Regions from separate parts of the Priestia sp. SRI_019 genome, predicted to be linked through region 3. Evidence: predicted binding sites of a transcription regulator. Region 3 holds the regulator's gene; each other region holds the start of a gene.
The links. The regulator LexA, encoded in region 3, represses DNA repair genes until DNA is damaged. The targets are predictions, from matches to a motif close to CGAACATATGTTCG.
Positions count from the first base shown of each region.

Region 1: uvrB (excinuclease ABC subunit UvrB) is a predicted target of LexA. The motif match lies at 4,763-4,776, and genes of this name have one in related genera.
Region 2: AC2YJL_RS15235 (malate synthase) is a predicted target of LexA. The motif match lies at 3,022-3,035, and genes of this name have one in related genera.

Region 1 covers NZ_JBYCZN010000004.1:146,068-154,079, reverse strand. The annotation lists gene AC2YJL_RS21695 (proline dehydrogenase family protein) at 267-1,181, shown strand; gene pruA (L-glutamate gamma-semialdehyde dehydrogenase) at 1,209-2,780, shown strand; gene AC2YJL_RS21685 (sigma-54 interaction domain-containing protein) at 2,847-4,508, opposite strand; gene uvrB (excinuclease ABC subunit UvrB) at 4,845-6,824, shown strand; gene uvrA (excinuclease ABC subunit UvrA) at 6,831-8,012, shown strand, end outside.
Region 2 covers NZ_JBYCZN010000002.1:972,814-980,825, reverse strand. The annotation lists gene AC2YJL_RS15245 (cation:dicarboxylate symporter family transporter) at 1-785, shown strand, start outside; gene aspA (aspartate ammonia-lyase) at 823-2,265, shown strand; gene AC2YJL_RS15235 (malate synthase) at 3,123-3,977, shown strand; gene AC2YJL_RS15230 (hypothetical protein) at 4,303-4,491, shown strand; gene AC2YJL_RS15225 (DUF3885 domain-containing protein) at 4,791-5,459, shown strand; gene AC2YJL_RS15220 (hypothetical protein) at 5,647-5,970, shown strand; gene AC2YJL_RS15215 (ZIP family metal transporter) at 6,163-6,888, opposite strand; gene AC2YJL_RS15210 (hypothetical protein) at 7,074-7,517, shown strand; gene AC2YJL_RS15205 (amino acid permease) at 7,833-8,012, opposite strand, start outside.
Region 3 covers NZ_JBYCZN010000001.1:799,841-807,852, reverse strand. The annotation lists gene AC2YJL_RS04110 (YneB family resolvase-like protein) at 1-623, opposite strand, end outside; gene yneA (cell division suppressor protein YneA) at 677-1,006, opposite strand; gene lexA (transcriptional repressor LexA) at 1,153-1,770, shown strand; gene AC2YJL_RS04095 (magnesium transporter CorA family protein) at 1,983-3,428, shown strand; gene AC2YJL_RS04090 (glycosyltransferase family 39 protein) at 3,908-5,413, shown strand; gene AC2YJL_RS04085 (GtrA family protein) at 5,434-5,826, shown strand; gene AC2YJL_RS04080 (glycosyltransferase family 2 protein) at 5,823-6,800, shown strand; gene AC2YJL_RS04075 (cation diffusion facilitator family transporter) at 6,837-7,814, opposite strand; gene AC2YJL_RS04070 (APC family permease) at 7,924-8,012, opposite strand, start outside.

The sequences.
Region 1 (8,012 bases), on a different contig from region 3:
AAAGCTCTCTGCACAACGTGGAGAGCTTTTTTGTGTAAAAAAAGTGAGTTAGAACTTATAACAATATTGTTTCGGTTCATTTAATGAGCGAGTATAATCAAATTAATTAGACAAATATGTTTACGAATAAAATATTTTAAACACTTGTGTATAAATTTATTTAAATAAGTGTACAGAAATGTGAGAAGGGTATAGAAAAATAAAATTATTAATCTGAAAATTTAGTTTATTTTTAATTTTAAAACATAAAAGGAGGTTTAGGATTGATGGAAGTATTAATGAGAACGATGTTTCAGTCGCTTGGCAAAAATCATTCAATGAACAAATTAGCTAAAAAGTATGGATTGAGGATGGGGGCAGCTCGTTTTGTTGCTGGAGACTCAACCGAATCAGCAATTCAAACATCTAAGGAGCTTAACAATAGTGGAAAAGTTGTTACACTTGATCATTTAGGAGAATTTGTTTTTACAGAAGAGGAAGCCAGGTTGTCTACTGCCATGTGCATTCAGACACTAGAAGCCATTGCAGAATCGGGCGTTCAATCAAATTTATCATTAAAGATGACTTCTTTAGGATTGGATATTAGCAAAGAGCTTTGTATGGAAAATATGCGCAGAATTCTACACACGGCCAGAATGAATAATATTTTTGTTCGAATTGATATGGAAGACTACTTGCACTGCCAAATCTCTCTTGATATGTATAAAGAATTACGCAAGGAATCTGATAATGTTGGAATTGTGATTCAAGCGTATCTTTATCGTACAGAACAAGATATGAATGACTTACATCAATATCAAGCTAATTTACGTCTAGTAAAAGGAGCTTATAAAGAATCACCAGAAGTATCATTTCCAGAAAAGAAAGACGTAGATGAAAACTATAAAAAAATCATTAAAATGCATTTATTAAATGGTCACTATACAGCTGTAGCAAGTCATGATGAAGAAATGATTCAGTACACAAAACGATTAGTAAGAGAAAATGGTATTTCAAATGACCAATTTGAGTTCCAAATGCTTTATGGAATTTGCGTAGAGCTGCAGGACCGTCTAGTAAAAGAAGGATATAAAGTCAGGGTTTATGTTCCTTACGGCATTGATTGGTTTGGGTATTTCATGAGACGTCTAGCCGAGCGTCCCGCCAACGTATGGTTCGTGCTGAAAAACTTCGCGAAATAAATTTCTAATTAAAGGGGACTGGTTGAAATGACAGTAAGTACAAAAATCTCAGTTTTTAAAAATGAACCGTTTACTGATTTTTCGTCAGAAGAGAATAAACAAGCGATGCAAGCGGCGTTACTGAAAGTGAAAAAAGAACTGGGACAAACATATCCTCTCACGATTGGAAAGGATAAAATCTCAACAGAAGAAGTGATTGTCTCTACGAATCCGGGAAAAGTAGATGAAGTGATTGGCAGAGTAAGCCGTGGCACTAAAGCTTATGCTGAGCAGGCAATGCAAGAAGCATCAGCAGCCTTTCAATCATGGAAGAACGTCCCGCCTGCTGAACGTGCTGATTATTTATTCAAAGCAGCAGAGCTGATGAGAGAAAGAAAGTATGAATTTTCTGCCATGCTCGTTTATGAAGTGGGGAAAAACTGGGCAGAAGCTGATGCGGATACAGCGGAGGCAATTGACTTTATGGAATTTTATGCCCGAGAAATGATTCGTTTAAGTGAAACGAATGAGCATCGTCCTTTAACGCCGGTAGAAGGTGAAAAAACAGAGATGACGTATATTCCTTTAGGCGTAGGAGTAGTCATTTCCCCTTTTAATTTTCCGCTTGCCATCATGGCTGGAACGACTGTAGCTGGAATTGTATCTGGAAATGCGGTTATTTTAAAGCCGGCTGATTCTGCACCGGTTATTGCTGCGAAATTTGTTCAATTGATGGAGGAAGTCGGTCTTCCGTCTGGTGTTCTGAATTTTATCCCTGGAGATGGCATAGAAGTTGGGGAATATTTAGTCGAACATCCTCAAACTCGTTTTATTTCTTTTACGGGATCAAGAGAAGTAGGATGTCGCATTTATGAACGTGCTTCAAAAGTACAGTCTGGACAAATTTGGTTGAAACGCGTCATAGCTGAAATGGGAGGAAAAGATGGCGTTGTAGTAGATGAAACGGCAGACTTAGAAGCGGCAGCGCAAGCGATCGTAGCATCTGCGTTTGGATTTCAAGGCCAAAAGTGTTCCGCTGGCTCTCGAGCGATTATTGTAGAATCTGTTTATGAAGAGGTTGCCCAAAAGGTAGCCGCGTTAACAAAAGAATTAACCGTCGGACTGCCTGAAGACAACCCTTCTATGGGACCTGTTATTGATCAAAAAGCGTATGAAAAAGTATTAGCCTACATTGAAATTGGCAAAGAAGAAGGAAAGCTTATTGCCGGGGGAGCTAAAGCTCCCGGAAATGGCTACTATATAGAACCTACAGTATTCAAAGATGTGGATTCAAAAGCACGAATTATGCAAGAAGAGATTTTTGGGCCGGTCCTTGCGTTGACAAAAGCAGCTAACTGGGAAGAAGCCATTGAGATTTACAATGAAACTGATTACGGTTTGACGGGAGCCTTTTTCTCTGAAGCCGAAGAGAGGATTCAAAGGGCATTAGCTACCATGCACTGCGGTAACTTATATATTAACAAAAAATGTACAGGAGCATTAGTTGGCGTTCATCCTTTTGGCGGTTTTAATATGTCCGGAACGGACTCGAAAGCCGGAGGGTATGATTATCTTCTGTTATTTACACAAGGGAAGATGACAGCGAGAAAACAGAAATAAGTTAAGTCTATAGGAAATCAAAAAATTTGACACGAAGCATCTTTAGCTTCGTGTCGAATTTTTTGATTAGTTTAGTCCGTATTCTTTGATTTTGTTGTAAAGGGTGCCCCGTGAAATGCCAAGCAGATCTGCTGCTGCACTTTTGTTTCCATAGGTTTTTTGAAGAGTCTCTTCTATTAGCCTAGCTTCTTGAAGAGAATCTTCTTCTTTTTGAACTTCTGTGAAAGAACTTGCATCCTTCAGATTGTCAGGAAGGTGCGTAAGGGTAATCAACGACTGATCACTTAGAAAAATCATTCGTTCAATCGTATTTCTCAGCTCGCGAATATTGCCTGGCCAATCGTATTGCATAAAGGCTTCGAGAACTTCAGAGCTAATGAAAGGAGCCTTCTTTTTATACTTCTTGCTGAATTCCTGTACAAATTGCTGAGTCAATGCTTCGATGTCTTCCTTATGGTCTCGAAGCGGCGGAATAATAATGTTGATGACGGTCAGCAAATAGTAAAGATTTTCATGGAATTCACCGGCTTTTAGCAACTCTTCCAAAGGCGTCGTGGTAGAGGCTACAATTCGGGTTTGAACTTGAATTTCTTCCGTGCCTCCAACGTGATAAAAGGATCGTTCTTCCAAGTAACGGAGAAGCTTAACTTGAATTTCAAGAGGCATTTTATCAATTTCTTCAATAAATAACGTCCCGTTGTGAGCCTGCTCCAGTTTTCCCGCAATGGTTGTTGGATCTTCTGAAAAGACATCTTTTTGATGACCAAAGAGCTCAATTTCCAGGAGTCCCGATGGAATAGTGGCGCAATTTAAAGATAAAAAAGGTTCTTTATGTTTAGATCCCCCGTAGTGGATGGCCTGAGCCAGCATTTCTTTCCCAGAACCAGGTTCTCCTGTTAATAAAATAGGCATATCTGTAGATGCCACTTTTTTGGCAATGTCAACGGCTTGCTTAATTTCAGGACTGATACCCGCGAAAGAAGAAAACGGATTATCTTTTGGAATGAGAAGAGACACATCAATTTCTTCATTTAATCTTACAATATTGGTAATGTCATGTTCAGTTGCGACTCCACCTATAACTCGATTGTTTCTTATAATAGGAGATGCATTGATGAGCACGTGAGTTTGTTCATTAGGACGATGATACGTTCCGCGTACAGGGCGCCCTTCATTTAGAATCGTATGTAGAATGATGGATTCATCTTTGAAATGCTCTCCGATTTTTCTACCCATAATATCATCTCTCTGAATCTTATACGTATGTTCCGCAGCAGTATTCCACAAGATTACATTTCCTTCATTATCGACCGCTGTCACTGCATCATTAATGGTTTCTGCCAATGTATCAAAATAGGAAGCTAATATCTCATTTTGGCTATGCAAATGTGTAATCCACTGTGAAGGTGTTACAAGTCCTATTGTGGTTTCTTGGTTTTCTGCTTGAATGAGGACTGGTCTGTTCCAGTTTGTGTTGGCTTGTAAATTGGCTAACGTAGAAGTAGAAGATGAAGGCCAATTTGTATCCGCTATTACTTTTTTTATAGACGATGCCTCGTCATGACCTGTTAACAGGTATCGTTCATCTTTTTGTATTACATAAAAGGTACTTGCTGTGACTATAACGAAGTCATAGTTTGAAAGTTCAGATTTCACTTTAGCTAAAGAAGTTGATTCTTCAACTGTTATAAAGGAGTTATTTATAAGAACTTGATCAACGCTTGCCATACTAAACCCCTCTCAGTACATATTTTTTATACTGTATCATAATTTAGAAATTGGCGCAAAAGCCTATCTTTTTCAAACAATTACGCAGCTTACTTTCTTTTATTGCTTTCATCTAAAGAGTTGTATTCCCTTCGAAAAGGGTAGTATAAGAATTTAGTGGGTAATAAAGTAACAGGGTAAAAAATAAAAACAAACAAACACTATATAAGATTAATACTCATTAGTTTCATTTATGATTATAAAGTGATAAAATACGAATATCAGTTCGTGTTTTCGGTTTTTACATATCGTAATAAAAAATAGATAAAACAAGAAAATGGAAACGGAGGCCTTCATTTGAAAGATCAGTTTGAATTAGTATCCCCATATCAGCCGCAAGGTGATCAGCCAAAGGCAATTGAAAAGATTGTGAAAGGAATTAAAGAAGGTAAGCAGCATCAAGTTTTATTAGGTGCTACAGGAACGGGAAAAACCTTCACCATGTCTAATGTTATTAAGGAAATAAATAAGCCGACACTAATTATGGCTCATAACAAAACGCTTGCTGGTCAATTGTACAGTGAGTTTAAAGAGTTTTTTCCTAATAATGCAGTTGAATACTTTGTCAGTTACTACGATTACTATCAGCCTGAAGCCTATGTACCTCAAACAGATACATTTATTGAAAAAGATGCAAGCATTAATGATGAAATTGATAAACTTCGTCACTCGGCAACTTCTTCTCTCTTTGAACGAAAAGATGTCATTATTATTGCCAGCGTGTCCTGTATTTATGGCTTAGGGTCTCCGGAAGAATACAAAGAAATGGTCGTATCTCTTCGAGTAGGAATGGAAAAAGAGCGCAATCAGCTGCTTCGTACGCTAGTGGATGTACAGTACGAAAGAAACGATATTGACTTTAAGCGCGGAACGTTTCGCGTTCGCGGCGATGTTGTGGAGATTTTTCCTGTATCTCGAGATGAACACTGTATTCGCGTCGAGTTTTTCGGAGATGAAATTGACCGCATTCGAGAAGTTGACGCTCTAACAGGAGAAATTATTGGAGATCGTGAACATGTAGCTATCTTCCCGGCATCTCACTTTGTCACGAGAGAAGAAAAAATGCGCGTTGCTATTCAAAACATTGAAAAAGAATTAGAAGAACAGCTAGAGAAGCTAAAAGAAGCAGGAAAGCTTTTAGAAGCGCAACGCTTGGAGCAGCGCACGCGCTACGATCTAGAAATGATGAGAGAAATGGGCTTTTGTTCGGGAATCGAGAACTACTCTCGTCATTTAACGCTTCGTCCCGCTGGTTCTACACCTTATACACTGCTGGACTTCTTCCCGGAAGATTTCCTTCTTGTTGTGGATGAATCACACGTTACGATTCCTCAAGTTAGAGGAATGTACAATGGAGACCAAGCGCGTAAACAAGTGTTAGTAGATCATGGTTTCCGCTTGCCGTCCGCATTAGATAACCGCCCGCTTAAATTTGATGAATTTGAACAGCATATTAACCAAATTGTCCATGTTTCTGCAACACCAGGTCCTTACGAACTTGAGAAGGCACCTGATGTAATTGAACAAATTATCCGTCCAACGGGATTATTGGATCCAAATATCGAAGTTCGACCAATTGAAGGACAGATTGATGATTTAATTGGAGAAATTCACGACCGGATTAAGCGAAATGAACGAGTGCTCGTTACGACGTTAACAAAGAAAATGTCTGAGGATTTAACGAACTACTTAAAAGAAATTGGCATTAAAGTTCAATATCTTCACTCTGAGGTGAAGACGCTCGAGCGTATTGAAATTATCCGAGAGCTGCGGCTTGGAAAATACGATGTGCTTGTAGGAATTAACTTACTTCGTGAAGGTTTAGATATTCCGGAAGTTTCGTTAGTAACCATATTAGACGCGGATAAAGAAGGATTCTTGCGCTCAGAACGATCGCTTATTCAAACCATCGGACGTGCTGCGCGAAATTCTAATGGACATGTCATTATGTATGCAGATCGCATCACAAATTCCATGGACATTGCTATCAATGAGACCAAGCGTCGTAGAAGTATTCAAGAAGCTTACAATGAAGAGCATGGTATTACACCGACAACGATTCAAAAAGAAGTTCGAGGCTCAATTCGTGCAACAGTAGTAGCAGAAGATACAGAAACGTATGAAGAAGCACCGGCATTTGATAAGCTCAACAAAAAAGAAAAAGCAAAGCTCGTAGAAGAAATGGAACAAGAAATGAAAGAGGCAGCCAAAGCGCTTAATTTTGAACGCGCAGCTGAGCTTCGTGACTTGATTCTAGAATTAAAAGCGGAAGGGTGATAAAACATGGCGATGGAAAAAATCGTGGTAAAAGGTGCACGAGCCCACAATTTGAAAAATATCGATATTGAAATCCCACGAGACAAATTAGTGGTATTAACAGGGTTATCAGGTTCTGGTAAATCTTCTTTGGCTTTCGATACAATCTATGCAGAAGGACAAAGACGTTATGTCGAGTCGCTTTCGGCATATGCAAGACAGTTTTTAGGTCAAATGGATAAGCCCGATGTAGATTCAATCGAAGGATTGTCGCCTGCTATTTCAATCGATCAAAAAACAACGAGCCGAAACCCTCGTTCAACCGTCGGAACTGTGACCGAAATCTATGACTATTTGCGCCTTTTGTTTGCTCGTGTAGGAAAGCCGATTTGTCCTAATCATGGAATTGAAATTACATCTCAAACGATTGAGCAAATGGTAGATAGAATTTTAGAGTACCCTCAACGCACAAAACTTCAAGTACTGGCACCTGTGGTATCTGGCCGAAAAGGTACCCACGTAAAAGTGCTAGAAGATATTAAAAAGGAAGGGTACGTTCGCATTCGAGTAGACGGAGAAATGCGTGAAATAACAGAAGAAATTGAACTGGAAAAAAACAAAAAGCATTCCATTGAAGTAGTGATTGATCGCGTTGTTGTAAAAGAAGGTGTAGCCGCTCGTTTGTCGGACTCTTTGGAATCAGCTCTTCGCCTTGGAGAAGGGAAAGTAATTATTGATGTGGTAGGTGAAGAAGAACTGCTTTTTAGTGAGCATCATGCTTGTCCAAAATGTGGTTTCTCCATCGGAGAACTTGAGCCCCGCATGTTTTCATTTAATAGTCCGTACGGGGCGTGTCCAACGTGTGACGGGTTAGGAACGAAATTGGAAGTGGATAAAGATTTAGTTATTCCTAACTATGACTTAACGCTTCGCCAGCACGCAATTGCACCTTGGGAGCCAACAAGTTCTCAATACTATCCGCAGCTGCTTGAAGCCGTATGTACACATTACGGCATCGATATGGACGTGCCGGTGCGAGATATCCCGGAACACTTATTTGATAAAGTATTATATGGCAGCGGCAAAGAAAAAATTTACTTTCGCTATGAAAATGATTTTGGCCAAGTAAGAGAAAATCATATCGAATTTGAAGGCGTGCTTCGGAATGTAGAGCGCCGTTATCATGAAACAAGTTCAGATTATATCCGT
Region 2 (8,012 bases), on a different contig from region 3:
TAGGAGTTGCAGCAATTGGAGAAAAAGGCAAACCAGTTTTAAACTTTTTTGAAGGCGTACTAGAATCTATGTTTTGGATGACGAACTTAGTTATGAAATTTGCTCCATTTGGCGTATTTGCTTTAATTGGTTTAAATGTCGCGAAGTTTGGAATCGGTTCATTAATTCCTTTAGGAAAGTTAGTACTCGTTATATATCTGACCATGATTTTCTTTGTTTTTGTAGTATTAGGTATTATTGCAAAAATGGCTGGAACTAATGTTTTAGTCCTTATAAAAATCTTAAAAGATGAGTTAATTTTAGCGTTTACAACCGCAAGCTCTGAAGCGGTATTGCCAAGGTTAATGACTAAAATGGAGAACTTTGGTTGTCCGAAAGCTGTCACATCATTTGTTATTCCGACAGGATATACCTTTAACCTTGATGGGTCATCTATTTACCAAGCCATTGCTGCCCTTTTTATTGCACAAATGTATGGCATTCATCTATCTTTCATAGAACAAGTTACACTTTTACTTGTGTTGATGTTGACTTCTAAGGGAATGGCAGGAGTTGCAGGAGCATCATTTGTTGTTGTGTTAACAACACTGGGCTCAATGGGATTACCTCTAGAAGGTATGGCATTCATTGCTGGTATTGATCGTATTTTAGATATGCTTCGTACATCTGTCAACGTGGTAGGTAACGCATTAGCTGCTATTGTGATGTCTAAGTGGGAAGGCGGATTCGATAAAGAAAAAGCAAAGCATTATACAGATTCTATTAAAAAATCAGATGTAGCTTAAAATAATTTATTTGTTTATAAAGAAGGAGATCAATATTATGACAAATATAGGAACACTTGAAAAACAAGATGTAAGAATTGAAAAAGATTTCTTAGGAACGAAAGAGGTGCCTGTCAGCGCTTATTATGGGATTCAAACATTACGTGCAGTTGAAAATTTCCCAATAACAGGTTACCAGATTCATCCGGAACTCATTAAAGCATTAGGAATTGTTAAGAAAGCTGCTGCTCTTGCTAATATGGAAACAAAAAGGTTATATGATGGGCTGGGTAATGCAATTATTGAAGCAGCAGACGAGGTTATTGAAGGAAAAAGAAATAATCAATTTATTGTTGATCCAATACAGGGTGGCGCGGGGACCTCAATGAATATGAATGCAAATGAGGTTATTGCAAATAGAGCTTTAGAGGTACTTGGTCATAAGAAAGGTTCTTATTCCGATTTAAGCCCTAATAGTCATGTAAACATGTCACAGTCAACAAACGACGTATTCCCAACTGCTATCCATATTGCAACGCTTAATCTGCTAGATAAGTTACTGAAAACAATGAATTATATGCACAGTGTATTTCAGAAAAAGGCAGAACAATTTGATTCTATTATAAAGATGGGACGTACTCACCTACAGGATGCGGTTCCAATCCGTCTTGGTCAAGAATTTGAATCATATAGTCGTGTTCTTGAGCGCGATATGAAACGTATTAAGCAATCCTATGGACATTTATATGAGGTTAATATGGGAGCAACTGCAGTTGGAACGGGTTTAAATGCAGATCCACGTTATATCGAAAATGTTGTAAGATATCTAGCAAATATCAGTGGTTTACCACTTAAGAAGGCCAATCATCTTGTAGACGCGACTCAAAATACAGATGCTTATACAGAAGTTTCTGCAACATTAAAGATTTGTATGGTAAATATGTCGAAAATAGCGAACGACTTACGTCTAATGGCGTCTGGTCCCCGTGCAGGACTAGCAGAAATCACTTTGCCAGCTCGTCAGCCAGGGTCTTCTATTATGCCTGGAAAAGTTAATCCTGTCATGCCAGAGATGATTAACCAGGTTGCCTTTCAAGTTATCGGTAATGATCATACAATTTGCTTGGCTTCTGAAGCAGGTCAGCTTGAGCTTAATGTTATGGAACCTGTTCTTGTTTTTAATTTACTTCAATCAATTAGCATCATGAATAATGCTTTTCAGACATTTACGGATTATTGCCTGCAGGGGATTGAAGCGAATGAAGAACATTTAAAAGAATACGTAGAAAAAAGTGTAGGTATTATTACGGCTATTAATCCTCATATTGGATATGAAGTGACTGCTAGAATCGCACGAGAAGCAATCCTAAAAGGTGAATCTGTACGTGAATTATGCTTAAGGTATGATGTTTTAACAGAAGAAGAATTAGATCTAATTTTAAATCCTTTTGAAATGACTAATCCAGGGATTGCTGGAAACTCCCTTTTTGATAGAGAATAAACAGGTTTTAATATGAAAGGAAATTCACTACCATCATCTGTTTGATTCTTTAATTAAATAATATCTGTTGGATTAACGTTTTAACTTTAAAACATGTGGTACACATATAGTACAACGCTAATATTATTGTTGGTTGTTGTGGGAAGGTAAATACTTAATTTATGAAGGGACTGATTAGTTTTGAAAGAATTAACAGCGACTTCAACAAACGTATTGCCTCAAATTGAAAGCAGGTATTCGTATCTCACACAAGGCACTTTAGTTATGAACCGATATACGTAACGAAAGGGCCTCACAAGGGCAAATGAACAACTTCTTAAACAGTATGGGAAGAAGCCTGGATCTAAGGGGATCCAGGCTTCTTCTTTTCGAGTTTACATAAACACTCTTTCTCGAACACTTGCTGTAGTAGTACATCCCTAATCTAAGCCTCCAACGTAATGAGGGTTAGTTTAAAGATTAGTTTAATGGTGGAATCATTTCGCTTATCACCGGTAATCAAGTGATTATTTATAGGGACTTTCCAGAAGTTTCGTGACTTGTTGGAGACTTTTATTTTGGGTTATTATAAATAACAAAACTTCATTTTACCTCAAATTAAAATATATTGTCAATGAAAAAATTGTAATATTTTCAAAAAATGTTATAATAGTTTTACAATTGTTTTTTCGATCGTATTCCGAATTCCGCTGTGTTTGTTTCAGATAGAATTATGGATACATTTTTTCAATACCCTTTTTTAAACTGAAAAAAACTCAAACAGTTGTGTGAGCTTTAAAGGTATGTTAGTTGAATAAAATTATTAATTTACTCTCTAATAGTAACCGAGTTTTTATTCTACAAGGAGGCCTAGAATAATGAATCTAATCAATAAGAAAGTTACACACAAGCTTTTTGGGATAGGTAGTATAGTTAAATGTAATGATTCTAGTATTGAAATACATTTCGCATCGGAAAATAAAAAGTTTGTTTTCCCCGATGTATTTGGAAAGCATCTAAAACTGCATGATAAAAGTGTTGCTCATTCGCTCGAAAAAATTATAGAAAAAAAGGAAATGGAACACAACGAGGAAGAACGGAAGAAGGAAGAGGAAAAAAAACTACAACGAAAAAACCAAGAACTTCGCTGGGGACTTGAAAAACTTATGAAAAATCATAAACTTCATTCTGAATCACAAATGGTTTTTTGGTGTGACACAGAAGAACAGAATAGTTCTTTTTTAGAGTGGAAGGTTTTTTCAGGTGTAATAAAAAGCGGTAATAACAAGGGGAAGCCAACCAAACCCATCCGTTTGCACCAAAATAGTGCTGTCTTATTAACAGCAATAGATTCCAGTATGCCTGAAAAAGACAGACGTATCTTAGGCGTCTATATGGTGAATGAAGATTTTATCGGTAAGCTTTGTGAAGATGGATATATTCCTGCTCATTCAAAATACAGACTCCAGCTTACAGAACAGGAATCGGATCAGATGCCTTTCTGGAAATATTATGCAAATGAAAGAGCATCACAAAAAATGACATGGAATACAGGTAAATACCGTTATTTTGATAATTTATGGATGGCTCAAATTTTGCTTGATATAGCTGAGTTGAAAAGTGACGCAAAGGAAAGAGAGCTGGCACAACAATTTTTTGAACATTTTTGTAAAATGAATCTGATAACAGCTGAGGAGTTACCAAAGCCTAATGGCGCATTGATGCGTATGTAAACGTTAGCCCAAAGATAATAGCAATGACCAAGGACTGACACATTTTTCTCCCTCATCATTAATACCGAACGTTCCTTGGCTCTGTTCGCTACTAAAAAGGCAAGAACAGAACGTAGGAGAGAAGATGAAGGATATAACGTGAAAATATTTAGTAATGGAAAAACAGTAACTATAAGAGTATCGAATGAATTAGTAACAATCTTAAAAAGTCATTATGTAAAAAACATGAAAAGATACTCTTATACGGTTACTAAATATCCAAGTATTTTTTTGAAGAAGAATTGATGAAACAAGAACAATAAGTAGATAATGAGGAGATACACCTATGCTTAAATTTAAAGTTATTTTCGAATTTATAAATGGCAGGACAAAGGAATTAAAATTCGAAGCCGCATCAAAGAAAGAAGTCATTAGTCATATAACAAAATATAAAAGATTCATTTTGAATGAAAAAGAGTTAGTGCACATCAATTTAAATAATGTGGTACAGTTTATGATTACAGAAGAAAAATAATAATAAAAACTAGGCATCTATTAATTGAGGTGCTTTTTATTTTAATAAATAGACTGATTTAAATTTAAATGACATTTCTCAGAGTAGTAATAAAATTGAGCGGTTAATTAAAGCTCTTCTTAGCTCTTCACTAGATAAAGAGAAAGTTATAGAACAATTAATTGAAATAGAGTTAGAACTTGACCATATTAATTGGCACTATAAAAGCTTTTAAAAAAAGAATTAAAACAATTACTTAATGTTTAAGTAAAAAAAGTTACTTATAAACTATAAAAACTAAAAAATATGGAGAAAAATACATGAGCACTAACACTCTGCCTTCATTTTTAGAAAAATACTTTGAAGGATTAACTTTAAGTGCAGCTCTGTTTTATTCGTGGAAATATAGCATTCGCTTTGAAATATCAGATCCATTAATTTCATCTCACGAAAAAGATTGTTTGAATCAAGCTTTTCATCGATCAATCACATTATTTCAAAGGGTATTTGGAGAGGGAGATGAGATTCTTTTTGTTACGGATGTGCATACTACGAACAAAGATCGTTTCCTTCAAAAAAGACCTTTAAACGTTTATTTAAAATACATAAAAGATAAACAGCGGCTATATCAATTAAACCATCACTGTTTGCCGAGTATATTTCAGGATGAAGATGAAGACGATGATCAATCTTTGACCCATCGCTTTGGACTTTCTTGTAAGAAAACAGAATTAAGATATGCGCAGCTTTTAAAGGCTATTAATTATGAAGACTTTGCTCATCCATCTACTATTCTGAAGAGTAATTCCCAAAGTAGTTATGATATTTACTTTATTAATCTCTCTAAAAAAATGATTTTTCATTTGTATGATGATCGCGGATGTGATGTCTTAGCCTCAAGTAAAGAATCTATACGCTTTCTTTATGAAGAATATAATAATTGGATTTTGGATTATGATCGAGGAGAAATTGACCTTTTATTTAAGTGAAAAGTAGGATTCATCCACTAATTAGCACATTTAATTAGCACATTTTTTATATCCATAATCACCTGTCTCACAGTAACTAAAAATAAAAAGGGTATCTACAATCTTCTAGGTTAATTTTGATATATAATCAGATTAGCATTAGGCTTATAGCTAAATGGAAATATGACCCTAAGGAGATATTACAATAATGCAAGACCTAAAAAATAATAAACCGACAGCAGCTTGGCAACAAAGAATGGAAGATGATGAGATTTTCACTGCAGAGAATATTAAAGCCACTGATGAAATCCTTGATGCTTATATGAATAGACTTGAAGGTTCTGTAGATAAAATGTCAGAACAAGATATTTTAGAATATGTACAAGAGATAGTTATAGGATTAAATGAGTTAAATGAACAATTTGACTATTTCAACGAAACGTTAGAAAGAGAAGAACTTTGCGAGTTTATCATTAAAGCCGCAAATGCAGCTGCCTTAGAGACTGAAGAGGATATCACAGAAGAGTGGTAACATACAGATGCTTACATATAAGAGAATGAAATATGGATTCTAAACAGTTATTTCTAGTTACCATAATCATGACTCTAGGAAGTAATGTAAAAGAAGAACATTCTATGAAATGTTCTTCTTTTATAAATGATCAGAGTGAGGTATAGCTGCATACACTTGCAGTTGTCTTTTTGCCACTTATACTTAATCATTCTAATGGCCATGAAATAATGAAAGGGAATATTGATAAACATAAATAATTACGAATCCTAGCGAAATTAATAGCCATACATGCAATTTCCTGAAGTGCTTGATGGTATTTCCAATTATTTCATGAAAGATAACAAAAGACAGTGTACCGATTGCTGCGCCAGTCGATAAAGCTTGTAGTTTAAGTGAGGAAACTTGTACACTTTCACCAATGAATAAACTGCCTCCTAAAGACAGCGACAGAATGGCTACAATTAGTAAAAAGAAGATGTTAGGTATTTTTGCTATAGAGAGGACTGTCATAATTGCCATCCCCTCTGGGACCTGATGTAAAAGGGTAGCTGCGAATACAGAAGCTGATTGGTGCATATCTGTTATTCCAAATGTAATACCTGTGATGACATTATGAAAAAAGATAGCAACCGTTAATAAGATAAGTGCCTGTAAGGGTGAAATTTCGCTGTTTTGTTTATGCAAAAAGAGGTCAATGCATAGCATGATGATATATCCGACTACAATTCCTAATAAAACGCCTCTTAAATCATATAGATGCCAAGTAGACGGAAGGATATCAAAGAACAATAAGCCCAATAAGATTCCACCGCATATAGCATACATAAATTGGATTCTCCCCCTTGCCAAATGGTTTACTAATTTGAGAAGTCCTCCTCCTACTAATAAACCCAGTAAAGAACCTAAAGTAAATAAGATATTTATTTCTATATGCATAATTGCTACTTCCTTTCGGCTATATGTTTTTTTACAACTAACCTATTCAAAGGAAAGGCAATCATACCTATGTTTTATAAATGATTTAAAAAATAAAAGTACATGATATTAACTTGGGAGTGATTTTTAGGTAAATCACTAATAAAAAAGGACATACTAACGTTATCTAAAAAAGAGGTGTTGCTATGGAATCTCCTTTTGAAATGATAACAAATGTGAACAAGGTCGAAAATGCTTATTATATAGAAGTGAAACCAGGGGAGTACAATGCAAAGTATTGGAATAAAGAATCGGTCTATTTTGCTGATGAAGCTTTTGCTTATTTCTACACCACGATTTGCAAGTATGTGCCACAGTATCAACCTACCCAAGTGACAGAAATCAAAGCAGAAACATGGCTGAGGATCAGTAATCAGCTGCAAGAACTCGCGTATTTTTTGAGCACTAATCCGCCTATGATTAAACTAAAGAAATGGATTGATTTTAGCAAAGTAGAGGGAACGTACAAACAGTTTGATCATCACAAAAACAAGTACATTCGTGAGTTAATTAACATGATTAACGAATTTACAGTGTGGATAACAAAGGTATGTCAAACACAATCGTACATCACCATTTTGGGCACTTAATGGGAATCGATGTTGCTTATTGTAATCTACAAGCTATGCAGAAAATGAAAGAAGTGCTCAAAACGAATATGGCATATTACGCTAAAGGGATAAACTACACTCACAGCGAAAACAACTATAAGGAGGTGCAAAGAGTATCTTACACTTACCAGGCCTTGAAACCTCAGATGCTTGGAATGAAGAACAAAAATCCCAAAAACAAATCGTGAGTTAAATCACTAAAAATGCTGTCAGATGAAGCAAGTGATTCTATAAATCAAAAAAGCTACTTTAAAAAGTAGCTTTTTTGATTTAAGTTTTTGAAGAATGTAAAATCTAATTGGTATCATTCGGTACTTCAAGAGAAGTAGGTTTGGTGTTCCTTTTGAAAAATGAAAGAATTACCATTACGAGAACGAATGCTACACAAACTATAGAGCTCAACTTATTCGCACTGTCTATGAGAAAGACTATGAAGCTAATAATTAATGTACATGCGGCAAAAAGCGTTAAATA
Region 3 (8,012 bases):
TCTTGATAGCGGCGATGTACCGTCGCTTTTGAAATATTATAACCAAAACCTTTTAGCGTAACTGAAATTTCAGCAAAGGTTAAGCCGTTATGACGAAGGCGGACAATTTCTTCAATCGGCGCTTCTTTTTTTTCTCTTCCCGAGTTAACTCCTTGATTTTTTAAATTTTTCTGCGGACGATAACCGTTTTCTACGGCTCTTTTCATTCCTCTTTTAATTTTAGCATTATGTAATTTCCGCTGATGCTCTTCCACTAAGCTAATAATATCTAACACCATTGAATCAGATTCTGAAAGCTGAAGCTGACCTTGATGACTAATCGTATAGATGGTAGCATTTTCTTTATGAAAAGCATGAAGCAGCGCAATTCGGGCATTTCCTCTGCCTAATCGTGTTTCGTCTTGAATGAGCAGCACGGATATTTTCTCTTCTTTCATTGTATGAAGAACATCCAAAATACCCTCTCTGTCTACATCATATCCGCTTGCTTTTTCCATCACGACTTTTTTCACCTCTAGATGATGAAGATTAGCAAGCTTTTTTAATTCTTCTTGCTGGCGCTGTAAAGATGTTTCTTGGGTTTTTTTATCCGTACTGACACGGCAATAAATAATGGCGTCCACTTTTATCACGACCTTTTCGGCTTCTAACAATATTCAGGAACGGCCGTTACACACTACTGTTCAATTGCCACTTGATTATGTAACTCATTTTTTAAAACAGGAATATATAATTTATCTCCAGGAGATAAAGACTGGGCAGTATCTGAGTTTAAATCATTAACGTCTTCAACCCATTTGACAAATTCATTGGTGGTCAAATGATGGTGATTATGATACTTGTTGGACAAGTCCCAAAGCGTATCTCCTTTTGTAATAGTAACCGTTGAATATTTGTCTAAATCTACTTTATCCGCTCCTAAAACCAGCGTCAATACATATGTAAGTGCAGCGATAACTGCAAAAAAAATAGCGTAATGTTTCATAGAATGTAAGAATTGTTGCATATTATGATCCCCCTATCAGAATATATGTTCTTATTTTATTGAGAACATTTGTTTCTGTCAATGGAATTCTTCGAACTTATGTTTGTATATTGACACACCACGTGGTATAATTCACCTAAAGAATAGCTAAAATCGAGGTGAAAAATATGAAGCTATCAAAACGTCAACAAGACATACTAGATTTTATTAAGCACGAAGTAAAATTAAAAGGCTATCCGCCTTCTGTTCGCGAGATTGGGGAAGCGGTAGGATTAGCCTCTAGCTCCACTGTACACGGGCATTTAGCTCGTTTAGAAAGCAAAGGGTTAATTCGCAGAGATCCAACAAAACCAAGAGCAATCGAAGTTCTTCAGCTAGATGAAGTAAACATCCCTAAAAGCAATGTCATTAATGTTCCTGTCATCGGTAAAGTAACAGCGGGTCTTCCTATAACAGCCGTTGAAAATGTGGAAGAATATTTCCCTCTTCCAGATAAATTCGTTTCTCCAGATGATCATGTATTTATGCTTGAAATTATGGGAGAAAGTATGATTGAAGCTGGTATTCTAGATGGCGATATGGTAATCGTACGTCAGCAGCAAACAGCTAATAATGGAGATATTGTGGTCGCTATGACCGAGGACAACGAAGCAACGGTAAAACGTTTCTTTAAAGAAGAAAATTTCGTTCGTTTACAGCCTGAAAATTCAACGATGGCGCCTATTATTCTTCGCCACGTAACGATTTTAGGAAAAGTAACTGGTGTATATCGCACGATTCACTAATCAGACACTGTATGTAAAACCAACTAATCATGATGTTAGTTGGTTTTTTTTACGTTTGTTTTCTAAAAAAATTGGCATATTATAAATGATACGTTGAATCACCGCAGGCAGGTAGAACGGTTTTTGTAAAGCTTGTTTCACCTTTTACTTTCTATCTGCATTTCCGCGACTCTTACAAGGAAATACAACCGACCATAAGAAGGATGTAGTTTATGACCAATACACCAAGGAAAACAGAACCATTTCAAACCATTGTACCTACCAAAGCAATGAACATGTTTCTTTTTCCTTTTTCCTTTGATCGAAAAAATAAAGAGCAGCTTGTTCATGCACTGAAAGAAAATTTGTTCGATTTTTTTTCCATTCAAAACAAACATTTAGAAAAAGAATACTACGGAGAACAGTATTACGTATCTCATGATAGCCTGGATCAATATTTTCTTCCTTACATTGAATGTATTCTATTCCCTGACTCGTGCGAAAAAGAAGGGCTGCTTCGATTTTCAAAAAAAATAGACCATACCATTACGTTACACACTTCCTCCACCACCGTGTCTAGCAACGTGCTGTCTGTGGATGTTTTTTTATGTCCTTTTGAAATTGGCGTCATGACCATTCGCACTGAGATGAGCCATAATCATTACACCTATGATGATATTTTAGAATTCATGAATCATTTTCGTGTATTAGAACCGAAGCTTGCTGAAGAGCACGGATCCACCATTACCTATGAACATCATCGCTATAGCAAAGTGCAAGATTATATTTTTTCACAGCTTGCGCCATTTTTGAACGAACACATCAAGAAAGAAGCCACGCGTGAACAGCACGTTGGGAGCCTTCCTTATTTTATCGATGAACGGATGTTTGTGTTAAGTTATGTAACGGTAAATCAAGAGCAAGAAATTAATTCCACAACTTTATTTCGTACTGGGCAGCTAAATAGCTATACGCCTGACGGGAAAGCGTTTATTTCTGCACACAATCATGAGTATATTAAAACGTATAATACTAAACACGTGTATGAAAGGTGGGCTCCTGAAACCTATTACGTCATAACAGACCATGTGTTTTCATGTATTTCTAAATCGACAGACTCTAAAACGGATCAGCTTTTGATGAATCATCTATTTGGCCAGCATTACTATAATTTATTTTTACATTTTTTCTATAAAATCGTGTTGCTAAAACTATCTTATGAGTATTCTCAGCTCACGTTTCATAAAAATTCAGAGGGCATTGAACGACTAATCCGCTCTATTACCGTATTTTCAGGTAAATATTTATTTTTAGAAATTAGCTCGCGCACAGAAGGTCAAGAGTTTTCTGAGCTTTTTAAAAAAATCTTTCACATCAATTCTCTTTATCAAGAAGTCAAAGAAACCCTTGGCACTTTGTACCAAAATCAAGAGAAAATCGCAGCCAAACGTCACAATTACTTATTATTAATTTTAACGATTTATACGGTTCTTTCCGGTATTTACGGAATGAATTTAGTTATTAGCAAACTAAAGGGAAACATCAATTGGGATAGCATGAAGCAGTTTTCTATCTTTGAATATATCGCTTTAATAGTAGCTCTATCAGGAATTCTGATCAGCATTAGTCTCGGAGTGAGTTCCCTATGGAATTTATTAAAAGATCGGTTTAAAACATAAAAGCTGTTCGCATCAGAAAACACATGATAAAAAAGAAGAGATTGAGACATAACTAAATCAAGCGAATCTATAGGAGAACAAATGGAATAAATAAGCTAGTAGGGATTGCTTGTTACACCGCAGTTGATTTCCGTGCAAGACTTCGCTTTCCGCGGGAGTCTTCGTCTTGCCCTCCAATCAACTGCTGGAAGGAACTAAACAAATGAAACTACGTTCACCATAACGAACCACTAATCAAACATGGTGATTAATGGTTCGTTTTTCACTTCGACTAAAATCCTTTTTTCTCAACCTCTTTTATCTATTACTAAATCACTGCCTACTCCGCTTACCCTTTTATCAAACGTTATGCCGCTGTTGTAATTTCAGAACAGTCTAATATTATACTCTATAAGAAAAATATATACAAAATAATAAAATATGGTATCATAGGGTAGGAATTTTGTACCTTATCTTTGAAATAATTTGCAGGAGGTAATATGCTTAACTCATTTTTATCCAAAAGCCTGATCTTTTTATGTGTCATTATTCTCACGTGGTCTCTATGGGGCAGTTATAATGCGATGACAAATTCATTGGAATTAAAGGGCTTGGCTTTAAGTAATTCATTTATTATTGAAGGAATATTTATCACTTTCCTTGTCATTTTTCTAATAGCTATTGCAAGTAGATACATGAACAAAACTGTTTTTTTTATTTCACTGATCGTTTTGACCTTAGGTATTCGACTAGCATGGATGCTTTCTGTTCAAACGCCTGTAAAATCTGACTTTCTTGTCATGTTAGATGCCGCGCGTAATATCGCAAAAGGAAATTATGACTTTAACCAAAGCGTTTATTTTACTACATGGGTATATCAGCTAGGCTTTTCATTCTATGAATCTGTTATTATTCGCTGTTTTGGAGATAATATTTTTATATTAAAATTGTTAAATATTTTTTATTCCACTGGCACCGTTATTTTTATTTATTTAATTGGCGCAAAAGTATTTAATGAACTTGCTGGGAGAATGGCAGCTTTTCTATATGCGTTCTACATTCCGAACATTCTCTATAGCTCAGTGTTAACTAACCAGCATTTAGCTACTTTTTTATTTTATACAGCTTTTTACCTTATTATAAAAAGATATGCTCATAACAAGTTTAGCTGGCTTTATATTGGCCTTCTATTGTCGTTAGGAAATTTAATGCGCCCTCTAGGACCCATTATTATCGTCGCTGTTTTCATTTATTTCATCTTGCAAATTCTTCAACCTTACATTAAAACGAAGAATGCTGCTGAGTTAAAAGCTCGTCGAAAGAAAATAGGAAAAAACCTCGTAGGCATACTGGCTACTTTTTTTATTGCAAATGCGCTGATCAACTATTCTTTTGTAGCCAGCGGTATTTCTAAATATCCTTTAAGTAACAGAGATCCTTTATGGAAGTTCGTCATTGGCTTTAATTATGAAACAAGCGGTTCTTATTCTTCAGAGGATGCTAGTCGTTTTATGGGTATGCCAATTGGAGAAAAACGAGCTGAAGCAGAAAAAGAGGTAATTAAAGAACGGGTAGCAGATAAAGAGCAGCTTTTAGATCTCTTTCACATTAAATTCCTAAATATGTGGGGCGGAACGGATGCATCTACATTTTGGAGCATTTCATTAACTCCTCAAGAAGATGTACCTTTTAATAAAGAGAAATTAATTAGTGCTGCTCAAAGTTATGAAAGAATCATTTATGTTTCAACTACTATTCTTTCCATTATTGTCCTTATATGTTTATTCCTGAGGAAGCAGGATAAATATCCGTATACACTGTTTTTATTACTAATCATAGGATACGTTCTTATTCACTTGCTTATTGAAATTCAAACTCGCTATCGATTCTTTATTTTTCCAAGCTTTATGCTGCTCGAAGGATTTGGTATTTCAGTGATTCTATCCTATTTAATAGTACGATTTACTAAAAATGAACCCAAGACAAAATGTGAAGAGATAAATTAAATAGAAGGGATTATACAACCGTGATAAAATTCCTGAAATTCGGATTTGTAGGGATAATGAATACCCTGCTCACTATTATCAGTTACTTAGCACTCATTCATTTTGATATGAATTATATATTGGCTAACGTGCTATCTTATTTCATTGGCGTCATAAACAGCTACTATTGGAACAAATCGTGGGTGTTTCAAGCAACTGTACATAAATGGATGTTAGCTCAATTTTTCATCGTAAACCTTATTACTTTAGCAATTAATACAAGCTGCTTATTCCTTCTTGTACACTATACACCTGCTAATCCAATAATTGGACAACTGTTGTCTACTTGTATAGGAATGTTTATCAATTTTTTCCTTAATAAAATATGGACGTTTAAGCACACAAACCATCACTCGCTAGGAGGTAAAGCATGAGAGAACTAATTTCAATTGTGGTACCTATGTATTTTGAAGAAGAAGTAGCTAATGAATGCTACAATCGCTTGCTTTCCGTCATGCATAAAAATCATATTAACTATGAATTCATTTTCGTCAATGACGGCAGCACCGACCGAACAATTGAAATCTTGAAAGACGTAGCGGCTATGGATTCTAACGTAAAAGTTATTGATTTTGCTCGTAATTTCGGGCACCAAACTGCCGTAACAGCAGGCATTGATTATGCTCAAGGTGATGCTATCGTTATTATTGATGCGGACTTACAAGATCCGCCAGAAATGATTCCCGAATTAATTGCTAAATGGCAGCAAGGCTATGAAATTGTATATGCAAAGCGCAAGAAACGAAGCGGAGAGACCTTTTTTAAATTAGCCACGGCTAAGTATTTTTATCGCTTTTTAAATTATATGTCTGATATCGAAATCCCTAAAGACACGGGAGATTTTCGTATTATCGACCGAAAAGTAGCGGATGTATTCAAAAAAATGACTGAACGCAATCGTTTTGTACGAGGAATGATGTCTTGGATTGGCTTCAGGCAAACATATGTAGAATATGAGCGTGATGAACGCTTTGCTGGTGAAACAAAATATCCTTTAAAAAAGATGATCAAGTTTGCTTCAGATGGAATTATTGGGTTTTCAACGAAGCCTTTGCGTTTAGTAATGGTTATTGGCTTATTATCGGTTTTTGTATCACTTTTAGTTTTAAGTTATTCGATTGTTGTTTGGCTGATAGGGAAAAATATTCAGCCTGGCTGGACTTCCATTATGGTAGCTATCACCTTCTTTAGCGGTATTCAGCTACTTGGTTTAGGTCTAGTCGGACAATACATCGCAAGAATTTACGATGAAAGTAAAAATAGACCTATTTACGTTGTACGTGAAACCATTAACTTTTCGAAAGCTTCAACAGATTCTCCAAACGTACGTGAAAAAGTATATAGCTAAAAACAAGGAAGAAAACAGTTGTTTTCTTCCTTGTTTTTATTCTTTTTGAAGCTGTAAATCACTTGGCGCCCAGTCCGGAATTCCATCATCTTCATCAAATTCAATAATAACATCCGTTACTCCTTTTTCCTGTAAAATACGATTTTCCAGACGATCTTTAATATCATCAGCTTCGGCCACTGTTAAAGAAGGATCAATTTCTACTTTTAATTCAACGTGAAGCTCTTCTCCTTCTTTCATCACCATTAACGTTTGAATATCCCGCACTTGTACATCTTGCATGACAATCGCGGCAATTTTTATTTCCATTTCTTTATCTGCTTCACCAAGGGCTCCAGCAGCATTATCTAAAAATACTCGTCCTACTACGAAAAACATCATAAGCCCAATTAAAATAGAAGCAATTCCTTCAGCTTGGTGAAAAGGTGTAAACCGTGAAATGAAAACGGCTATTAACGCCAATACGCCTCCTCCAGTAGCTACCAGATCTTCCATAAAGACCAGCTTGGTTGCTGGCTTTGCTTTCTTTAAATGAACAAAGCTTTGCGTAAAAACATTGACCTCTGCGGTATTCATTCCGACATCGTGCAAAATTTCTTTCATTGCCTTAAATAAGACAAACATCTCAAGCAATACCGAGATGCCAAGTACTGTAATATTTAAAATAAAGCCTGAAGACTTCGTTGGATGAAGAATATGGTGATATCCTTCTTTAATCGTTTCAAACGCCATAATCCCTACTACAAGAACCGCTCCTAATAGAACAAGATTAACCAATCGGCCGAAACCATTTGGAAAGCGTTTGGTCGGGGCTTTTTTACTTAATGCCGAACCTATAAAGACAAAAAACTGATTAGCTGCATCTCCTAAGCTGTGCATCGTTTCAGCAAACATCGCTACATTCCCTGTTAAAGCGAAAGCAATTCCTTTAATAATGGAAATAATGGTATTCACTATAGCGGCCATCATGGCCGATTTATTTCCTTTTCGCAACAATTTAATTAATTCACTCATACAATCCCTCCGTTTGCGCCTTTGATGAGATTCGATTACGGTTAGTGTATGTGAATTTAAAAATTAAAAACCTCCAACATACAAGTTGGAGGTTTTTAGTCATGTTTCATTATTTTTTAAAACGGTACGGTACAGTTGTAACAATTACATTTTTACGGTAAAGCAAATGTGCTTTTAACAACAGACTGGACTGATTGT